2 regions of the Pseudomonas sp. B12(2026) genome follow, and region 1 is predicted to be linked to the other one. Evidence: riboswitches for the same ligand, from Rfam matches in the RefSeq annotation. Region 1 holds a riboswitch; the other holds the start of a gene.
What was found. A riboswitch is a leader RNA that binds a small molecule or an ion and turns the genes downstream of it on or off. The one in region 1 is predicted to bind cobalamin.

Region 1 (4,206 bases):
GGAGGTATTGCGCAGAGGGGCGAGCGGCATGGATGCCGCGAGAGGCTTGAAGGGCCATGGATGGCCCTTGCAAGCCGACCCTCGGAGCAATACCGGAGCGAGGGGAGTCTGAGCGAAGCGAAGACCCGGATGCCGGGACGGGCCCTTTTGGTTCCTTTTGGGGCCCCAAAAGGGACTCGCCCGGGAGGGCGAAACCAAATCGCTCAGCACACGCCGAAGCGGCGCAGAAACACCCCAGCCCAAACAAAAGACAAAAGCATCGCGGAGAAGCTCCGCTCCTACGAAAGCGGTGCACCCTGTAGGAGCGGACCTTGTCCGCGATCCGCCGGCAGGGCCGGCGTCGAGCGGGTTCGCGAGCAAGCTCGCTCCTACGGAAAAGCGGTCCTTAAAGCTCCGGCGTCCAGGTTACCGCCAGCAGCGCGGTACGGCCCGGTTCCTGATACGGGCGGGGTTCGCCCATGAAGTCCATCGGGCTGGTCGGGCGCAGGTAGTCGCCCAGGGTGTAATCGCGGTCCAGCGCGTTATCCAGCTTCAGGTCGAAGCGCACCTCGTCGCTGGCCTGCCAGCTGGTGCGCAGGTCGAGCACGCCGTAGCCGGCGAGCTGGCGGGTGTTGGCCGCGTCGTCGTAGCGCTGGCTGACCGCGCGCCAGGAACCGCCGACGCCGTAGGCGCCGAACTGGCGGTCGAGGTCCAGGCTCAGGGTGCGGCGCGCGCGGTAGGGCAGGGTGTGGCCGCTGTCGCGGTCGCGCGGGTCGATCAGGCTCAGGCCGAGGGCGGCCTGCCAGCCCAGCACCTCGCGGGCGATGCTGGCCTCGAAGCCGTCGATGCGCGCCTTGGCGATGTTCTCCGGCTGGTTGCTGGCGCTGTCCCAGGCGATCAGGTCGTCGATTTCGGTGCGGTACAGCGAGGCTTCCAGCTGGGTGCCGGAAAAGTCGCCGCGCCATTGCAGTTCGTAGGTCTTCGAGGTTTCGGCCTTGAGATTCGGGTTGCCGGCGCCGGGGTAGTAGAGGTCGCTGAAGGTGGGGGCGCGGAAGCCTTCGCCGTAGCTGGCGATCCAGCTCTGGCTGTCGCCCACCGGCAGGCTGAAGGCGGCGTTCCAGCTGTTCTGGCTGCCGTAGGCCTGGTTGTCGTCGTGGCGCAGGCCCAGCTCGGTGCCGAAGCGGTCGCCCTTGAAGCTGTGCTGGGCGAAGAAGGCGTGGTTCTCGCGCTGGTCCTCGGCGAAGACGGTGGTGCCCTCGACCCGGTCTTCGTACCAGTCGGCGCCGAGGGTGAGCTGGTTGGCCGCGTCCAGTTGCAGGCGGTTGATCCAGCCGGCGGAGTGGCGGGTGGTTTCCAGGGTGCCGTTGTTCCAGCTGTCGGCGGCGCCCACGGCCTTGTTGCGGTCGAAGCTGCGGCCCAGCTCCAGGCGGCTGTTCCAGATGTCGGTCAACTGGCCGTCGAGGTAGGCGCTGTAGCTGCTGACGCGGAATTCGTCGCGCGGCGAGCCCGGTTCGAAGTTGTAGGCGTCGTCGTATTCGTTCTTGCCGCGCTGGTCGTTGAGGTTCAGGCCGGCCTTCCAGTCCTCGTTGAAACGGTGGTCGAGGTTCAGGTGCACGGCCTTGTTGCGCTGGGCGTCGTCGTCGCTGTCGGCGCCGACGTTGTCGCTGGTGCGGTCCCAGCCGTCGCGCTCGTCGAGGCTGCCGCCGAGGTTGAATGTGGTGCGCTGGTCGCCGCCGGACAGGTTCACGCTGCGCTCGAAGGTGCCGTGGCTGCCGGCCGCCAGGCGCACTTCCGGGTGCAGGCCGGCCTCGCCGCGGCGGGTGAAGATCTGGATCACCCCGCCGATGGCGTCGGCGCCGTACAGCGAGGAGCGCGGGCCGCGGGTCACTTCCACGCGTTCGACGTTGTCGATGCTCAGGTAGTCCAGGCGGGCGATGCCGGTGCTGGCCGAGGCGACGCGCTGGCCGTCGACCAGCACCAGGGTCTGCGCGGTGCCGGTGCCGCGCACGGAGTAGGAGATCACCCCGCCGGAGCTGCCGATCTGCACGCCGGGCACGCGCTTGAGCAGTTCGGGCACGCTGCGCACCTGCAGGCGCTCGATCTCCCGGCGGGTGTACACGCTGTTGGCGGAGGTGGCCTGGGCGCGCGGCTGGACCTGGCGGCCGGAGGTGATCACCAGGGCGGGCAGGGCGTAGACGTCGTCGGGCGCGACGCTGGCGTCGGCGCAGGCCAGGGCGGGCAGCAGGCCGGTGGCCAGGGCGAGTCGGGTCAGTTTCATGGAACGTCCTCAAAAGCGGTCGGATGACTTTCGAGGAGGGCGTGGCAAGGGCGGCGGGCCGCACTTGACGGTGCGGCCCTCCGCAACACCTGTCTGGGCGTTCGGGGGCGGTCTCCGGGCTGCCGACACCCACGCTCGCGGCCTTCCCATGCGGATGCACAGTGGCGGTTCGCAGCGCGGCAGGCCAGGGCCTGCGGTCGGTTACCGTTGCGGGGGCAGCGCAGGTCTTTCACCTGCTTCCCGTTACCTCGAACGAAAACGGGCGCACCTTAGTCGGTGCGCCCGTTCACTGGCAATACTCCGGGGGAGGGATGCGCTCAGCGGTTGCCGAGCGCTTCCAGGCGCGCGGCCACCGAGGCTTCGATGCCGGTGGCGTCGAGGCCGCACTCGGCGAGCATCTGCGCGGGCTTGGCGTGTTCCACGTAGTAGTCCGGCAGGCCCAGGTGGAGGATCGGCTGCTGGAGGTTCTCGCGGGCGAGGAATTCGCTGACGGCGGCGCCGGCGCCACCCATCACGGTGTTTTCCTCGACGGTCACCAGCAGCTCGTGGCTGGCGGCCAGCTGGCGCACCAGTTCCTCGTCCAGCGGCTTGACGAAGCGCATGTCGGCGACGCTGGCGTCGAACCGCTCGGCGACTTTCAGCGCCTCGGCCAGCTGCACGCCGAACACCAGGAAGGCGACCTTGCCGGCCTTGCCCTCGCGGCGCAGCACGCCCTTGCCGATTTCCACTGGCGCCAGCGCCCGTTCGATGGAGGCGTTGGGGCCGGTGCCGCGCGGGTAGCGCACCGCCGCCGGCCCGTCGAAGTGATGGCCGGTGGTGAGCAGCTTGCGCAGTTCGTTCTCGTCGCTGGGGGTCATCACCAGCATGCCGGGGATGCAGCGCAGGTAGGAGAGGTCGAAGCTGCCGGCGTGGGTCGGACCGTCTTCGCCCACGAGACCGGCGCGGTCGATGGCGAACAGCACGTCGAGGTTCTGCACCGCGACGTCGTGGATCAGCTGGTCGTAGCCGCGCTGCAGGAAGGTGGAGTAGATCGCCACCACCGGCTTGGCGCCGTCGCAGGCCATGCCGGCCGCCAGCGTCACGGCGTGCTGTTCGGCGATGGCGACGTCGAAGTAGCGGTCCGGGAACCTGTCGGCGAAGGCCACCAGGTCCGAGCCTTCCTTCATCGCCGGGGTGATGCCGACCAGGCGCGGGTCCTCGGCGGCCATGTCGCACAGCCACTGGCCGAACACGCCGGAGTACTTCGGTCCGCCGGCCTTCTTCGGCGCGGCGTGGGCGGCGGCGCCCTCGGGTTCCAGCTTGGTGATGGCGTGGTAGCCGATGGGGTCGATCTCGGCCGGGCCGAAGCCCTTGCCCTTCTTGGTCACCACATGCAGGAACTGCGGGCCCTTGAGGTCGCGCATGTTGCGCAGGGTGGCGATCAGGGTCGGCAGGTCGTGGCCGTCGATCGGGCCGATGTAGTTCCAGCCCAGCTCCTCGAAGAGCGTGCCGGGGACCAGCATGCCCTTGGCGTATTCCTCGGTGCGGCGGGCGATCTCCCAGGCGCCGGGCAGGCGCGAAAGCACCTTCTTGCTGCCTTCGCGCATGCTGCTGTAGGTGCGGCTGGAGAGGATCTTGGCCAGGTAGTTGGACAGGCCGCCGACGTTGTGCGAGATCGACATGTCGTTGTCGTTGAGGACCACCAGCATGTCGGCCTTGACGTCCGACGCGTGGTTGAGCGCCTCGAAGGCCATGCCGGCGGTCAGCGCGCCGTCGCCGATCACCGCCACCGACTTGCGGCCCGAGCCCTGCATGCGCGCGGCAATGGCCATGCCGAGGGCGGCGCTGATGGAGGTGCTGGAGTGGCCGACACCAAAGGTGTCGTACTCGCTCTCCGAGCGGCGCGGGAAGGCGGCCAGGCCGTCCTTCTGGCGCAGGGTGCCCATGCGCTCGCGGCGGCCGGTGAGGAT
Region 2 (4,206 bases), 120 kb from region 1:
CCGAGGATGCCCAGGCGCGGGTTCATGGTCTTCAGCGCCAGCCCGGCGCCGCCCTCGACGCCGATGGTCACCTCGAAGCCGCCGCCGTAGCCGCATTCGGCAGCCAGCGCGGCGAGGTTGTCGCGCATCATCTGGCGCGGCACCGGGTTGATCGCCGGCTCGCCCACCGCGAGCACCAGGCCCGGCTTGGTGACCGTGCCGACGCCTTCGCCGGCGTGGAAGCGCACCCCCGGTTCGGCGCTCAGCGCGACGCGGGCGAAGACCAGCGCGCCGTGGGTCACGTCCGGATCGTCGCCGGCGTCCTTCAGCGTGCCGGCTTCGGCGCCGTCGGCGGTGCGCCGGCAGAACTCCAGGCGCAGGGTCGCGCTGCGCTCCTTCGGCAGGACGATCTGCGCGGCATCCAGGCACTCGCCGGTGAGCAGCAGGCGCGCCGCCGCCAGGCTGGTGGCGGTGGCGCAGCTGCCGGTGGTGTAGCCGCTGCGCAGCGGGCGGGGTTGTTCGGGGGTTTCGTCACGCATCGCGGCAACCACCACAGGATGAGTAGCCCATGCTGCCCGGGATCGATGGGTATCGCTGCGCTCCACCCATCCTACGCAGGAGCGGCATCATGCCTTCCACGCCTCCAGCAGGGTAATCGGCAGCGCCGCGCGCCAGGTGTCGAAGCCGCCCAGCGGCTGGGCCTGGGCGATGGCGATGCGGGTCAGTTCGCCGCCGATGCGTTCGCGCCAGCTCACCAGCAGCGCCTCGCTCTGCAGGGTGACGGCGTTGGCCACCAGCCGGCCGCCGGGCTTGAGCCGGTCCCAGCAGTGCTCGAAGACGCCGGGGACGGTGACGCCGCCGCCGATGAAGATCGCGTCGGGGCGCTCCAGTCCCTGCAGGGCCTCCGGCGCCGCGCCGCAGACCAGTTGCAGCGCCGGCACGCCGAGGGCGTCGCGGTTGCAGCGGATATGCTCCTGGCGGCCTTCGTTGGCCTCGATGGCGAGGCTGCGGCAGCTCGGGTGCGCGCGCATCCATTCGATGCCGATGGAGCCGCAGCCGGCGCCGACGTCCCAGAGCAGCTCGCCGGGTTTCGGCGCCAGCCGCGCCAGGGTCACGGCGCGCACGTCGCGCTTGGTCAACTGGCCGTCGTGGCGGAAGGCATCGTCCGGCAGGCCGGTGGTCAAGGGCAGGCGAAGGGCATCGGCGCCCGCCACGCACTCCAGCGCAATCAGGTTCAGCGCGGCGCTCTCGCTCAGCGACCAGTCGCTGGCCAGCCCGTCGATGCGCCGCTCGGACTCGCCGCCCAGGTGCTCCAGCACGCTGATCCGGCTCGCACCGAAGCCACGCTCGCACAGCAGCGCCGCGACCGCCGCCGGGCTGCCGCCGTCATTGCTGAGGATCAGCAGCCGGGCGCCGTGATGCAGTTGCCCATGGAGCGCCGCCAGCGGGCGCGCCACCAGCGACAGCAGGGTGCAATCCTGCAACGCCCAGCCCAGCCGCGCGGCGGCCAGCGAGGCGGAGGACGGCGCGGGCAGCACGAGGATTTCCTCGGACGGAATCTGCCGGGCGAGGCTCGCGCCGACGCCGAACAGCATCGGGTCGCCGCTGGCCAGCACGCAGGTCGGCTCACCGCGCCGGCGCAGCACCGGCTCCAGGCTGAACGGGCTGGGCCAGGCCTGGCGATGGGCGCGCAGGCCGTGCGGCAGCAGCTCCAGCTGGCGCGGCGCGCCGATCACTTCGCGGGCGGCGAGCAGGGCGCGGCGCGCGGCCTTGCCGAGGCCGGCATAACCGTCCTCGCCGATGCCGACGATGGTCAGCCAGGGCGTCATGAAAACTCCTCGGGTCGATCCGACGGGCAGGCTTTTCCCGCCCTCGGGCAAAGCAGGCATAATACCCGCATCGTCGGTGCTCGTAGGACGCTTCGCTGTTTGATCGCGATGCATCCGGGAGCCGAAGAGGGAACACGGCTGAACCGTGGCTGCCCCCGCAACTGTAAGCAGCGAGTCCGCGCAATCCGATCGCATGGCAGACATGTCGATCTGGCCACTGGGCAACCGGGAAGGCCGCGCAGGATGACGACCTGCCAGCCAGGAGACCTGCCGACGAGACCAGTCGCGCGTGCGCACATCGAGCGGGGTGTATCGGTGTCGTGAAATCCCCTCCGGGGGATTCGCAGGTCACCGCGACCCCAGCCCTGGTGACCTCCGTGCACGACTCCTCAGCTCTGCCCGTCCGACCGCATGCCTGCCCCGGCCTGCTGCGCATCGTGGCTTCCCGCGATGGCGGCATCTGCCGCATCAAGCTGCCCTGTGGACAACTCGACGCCCGCGCCGCCCGCGCCATCGCCGCTGCCGCCGGACGCCACGCCGACGGCGTGCTGGAGGCGACCAACCGCGCCAACCTGCAGATCCGCGGCGTGCATGCCGGCGCCGGGAACGCGCTGAGCCGCGAACTGCTGGCCGCCGGCCTCGGCCCGCGCGAGCTGGCGGCGGACGACGTGCGCAACCTGCTGGTCAGCCCGGCCCTCGGCCTGGACGCCGCCACGGCGTTCGACGCCGGCCCGCTGGCGCGCCAACTGCTCGACCTGCTGGAGCGCACCCCGCGCTTCCACGGCCTGTCGCCCAAGTTCGGCGTGCAGCTGGACGGCGGCGAGTCGCTGGCGATGCTGGAGCACCCCAACGATATCTGGCTGTCGGCGATGTCCGACGACGCCGCGCCGCATTTCGCCTTCGGGCTCGCCGGCTGTCCACCGCAGATCGGGACGGATCGCCCCGCCCTGGCGGCAGTCTCCGCCGAGCAGGTGCCGCTGCTGGTGGAAAGCCTGCTGCACCTGTTCCTCGACCTGGCCGGCGACGGCCAGACGCGCATGCGCCACCTGCGCGAGACGCTGGGCGACGCCGCGCTGCTGGAGCGCCTGCAGCAACGCCTGCCCTTCCCGCTGCTGTACGGTCCGCTTGTGGACAACTGGCGGCGCCCTGCGCCGGATGCCTACGCGCACCTCGGCATGCGTCCGCAGCGCCAGCCGGAGCGCGCCCTGGTCGGCGCGGGATTCGTCCTCGGCCGCCTCGACAGCGCCACGCTGCTCGGCCTCGCCGATCTGGCGGAGCGTTTCAGCGGCGGGCAACTGCGCCTGACGCCCTGGCAAAGCCTGATCCTCCCCGACGTGGCGCAGGCCGATGCCGCCGTCGCGCTCGGCGCGCTGGGCGAGCTCGGCCTGGTGATCGACGCGGCCCAGCCGCTGTCGCGCCTCGTCGCCTGCAGCGGCTCCAGCGGCTGCGCGCGCGGGCTGGCCGACACCAAGGGCGACGCCCTGCGCCTGGCCGAACGCCTGCGCCACGCGCCGCCGGCCGGCGTGCACCTGTGCGGCTGCCCGCGCTCCTGCGCCGCCGCCCACATTGCGCCGCATACCCTGCTGGCCGTCGCCGACGGCCGCTACGACCTGTTCCGTCGCGCTGACGGCGTGGCCGGCTTCGGCCAGCCGCTGGCGCGCAACCTTTCCCTCGACGAGGCCTGCGACCTACTCGCCGCCCCCGGAGCCCTTCCCGATGCTTGATTACATCCGCGACGGCCAGGCGATCTACCGCCAGTCCTTCGCCACCATTCGCGCCGAAGCCGACCTGTCCGGCATCCCCGCCGACCTGGAGAAGCTCGCCGTGCGGGTGATCCACGCCTGCGGCATGGTCGACGTGGTGCAGGACCTGCGCTTCTCCGCCGGCGCCGGCGCCATCGGCCGGGCGGCGCTGGCCGCCGGCGCGCCGATCCTCTGCGATGCGCGGATGGTCGCCGAGGGCATCACCCGCGCGCGCCTGCCGGCGCACAACGAGGTGATCTGCACCCTCAACGACCCGGACGTCCCGGCGCTCGCCCGCGAGCTGGGCAACACCCGCTCGGCGGTGGCGCTGGAACACTGGCGCGAACACCTGGAAGGCAGCGTGGTGGTGATCGGCAACGCGCCGACCGCCCTCTTCTACCTGCTGGAAATGCTCGACGCCGGCGCGCCGAAACCGGCGCTGATCCTCGGTTTCCCGGTGGGTTTCGTCGGCGCCATGGAGTCCAAGGACGCCCTCGCCGCCGACAGCCGCGGCGTGCCCTACGTGATCGTCCGTGGCCGCCGTGGCGGCAGCGCGATGGCGGCCGCGGCGGTGAACGCCCTGGCCACGGAGGTGGAATGATGGCCGGCCGCCTCATCGGCCTGGGCGTCGGCCCGGGCGACCCGGAACTGCTGAC

Region 2: another riboswitch for cobalamin. It lies ahead of cobG (precorrin-3B synthase); the one in region 1 lies ahead of AC3B6A_RS03790 (TonB-dependent receptor domain-containing protein).

Annotation. Positions count from the first base shown of each region.
Region 1 is NZ_CM173430.1:788,511-792,716, forward strand. It holds gene AC3B6A_RS03790 (TonB-dependent receptor domain-containing protein) at 386-2,257, opposite strand; cobalamin riboswitch at 2,363-2,541, opposite strand; gene dxs (1-deoxy-D-xylulose-5-phosphate synthase) at 2,575-4,206, opposite strand, start outside.
Region 2 is NZ_CM173430.1:668,445-672,650, reverse strand. It holds gene AC3B6A_RS03195 (cobalt-precorrin-5B (C(1))-methyltransferase) at 1-518, opposite strand, end outside; gene cbiE (precorrin-6y C5,15-methyltransferase (decarboxylating) subunit CbiE) at 606-1,808, opposite strand; cobalamin riboswitch at 1,866-2,097, shown strand; gene cobG (precorrin-3B synthase) at 2,186-3,532, shown strand; gene AC3B6A_RS03180 (precorrin-8X methylmutase) at 3,525-4,151, shown strand; gene AC3B6A_RS03175 (precorrin-2 C(20)-methyltransferase) at 4,148-4,206, shown strand, end outside.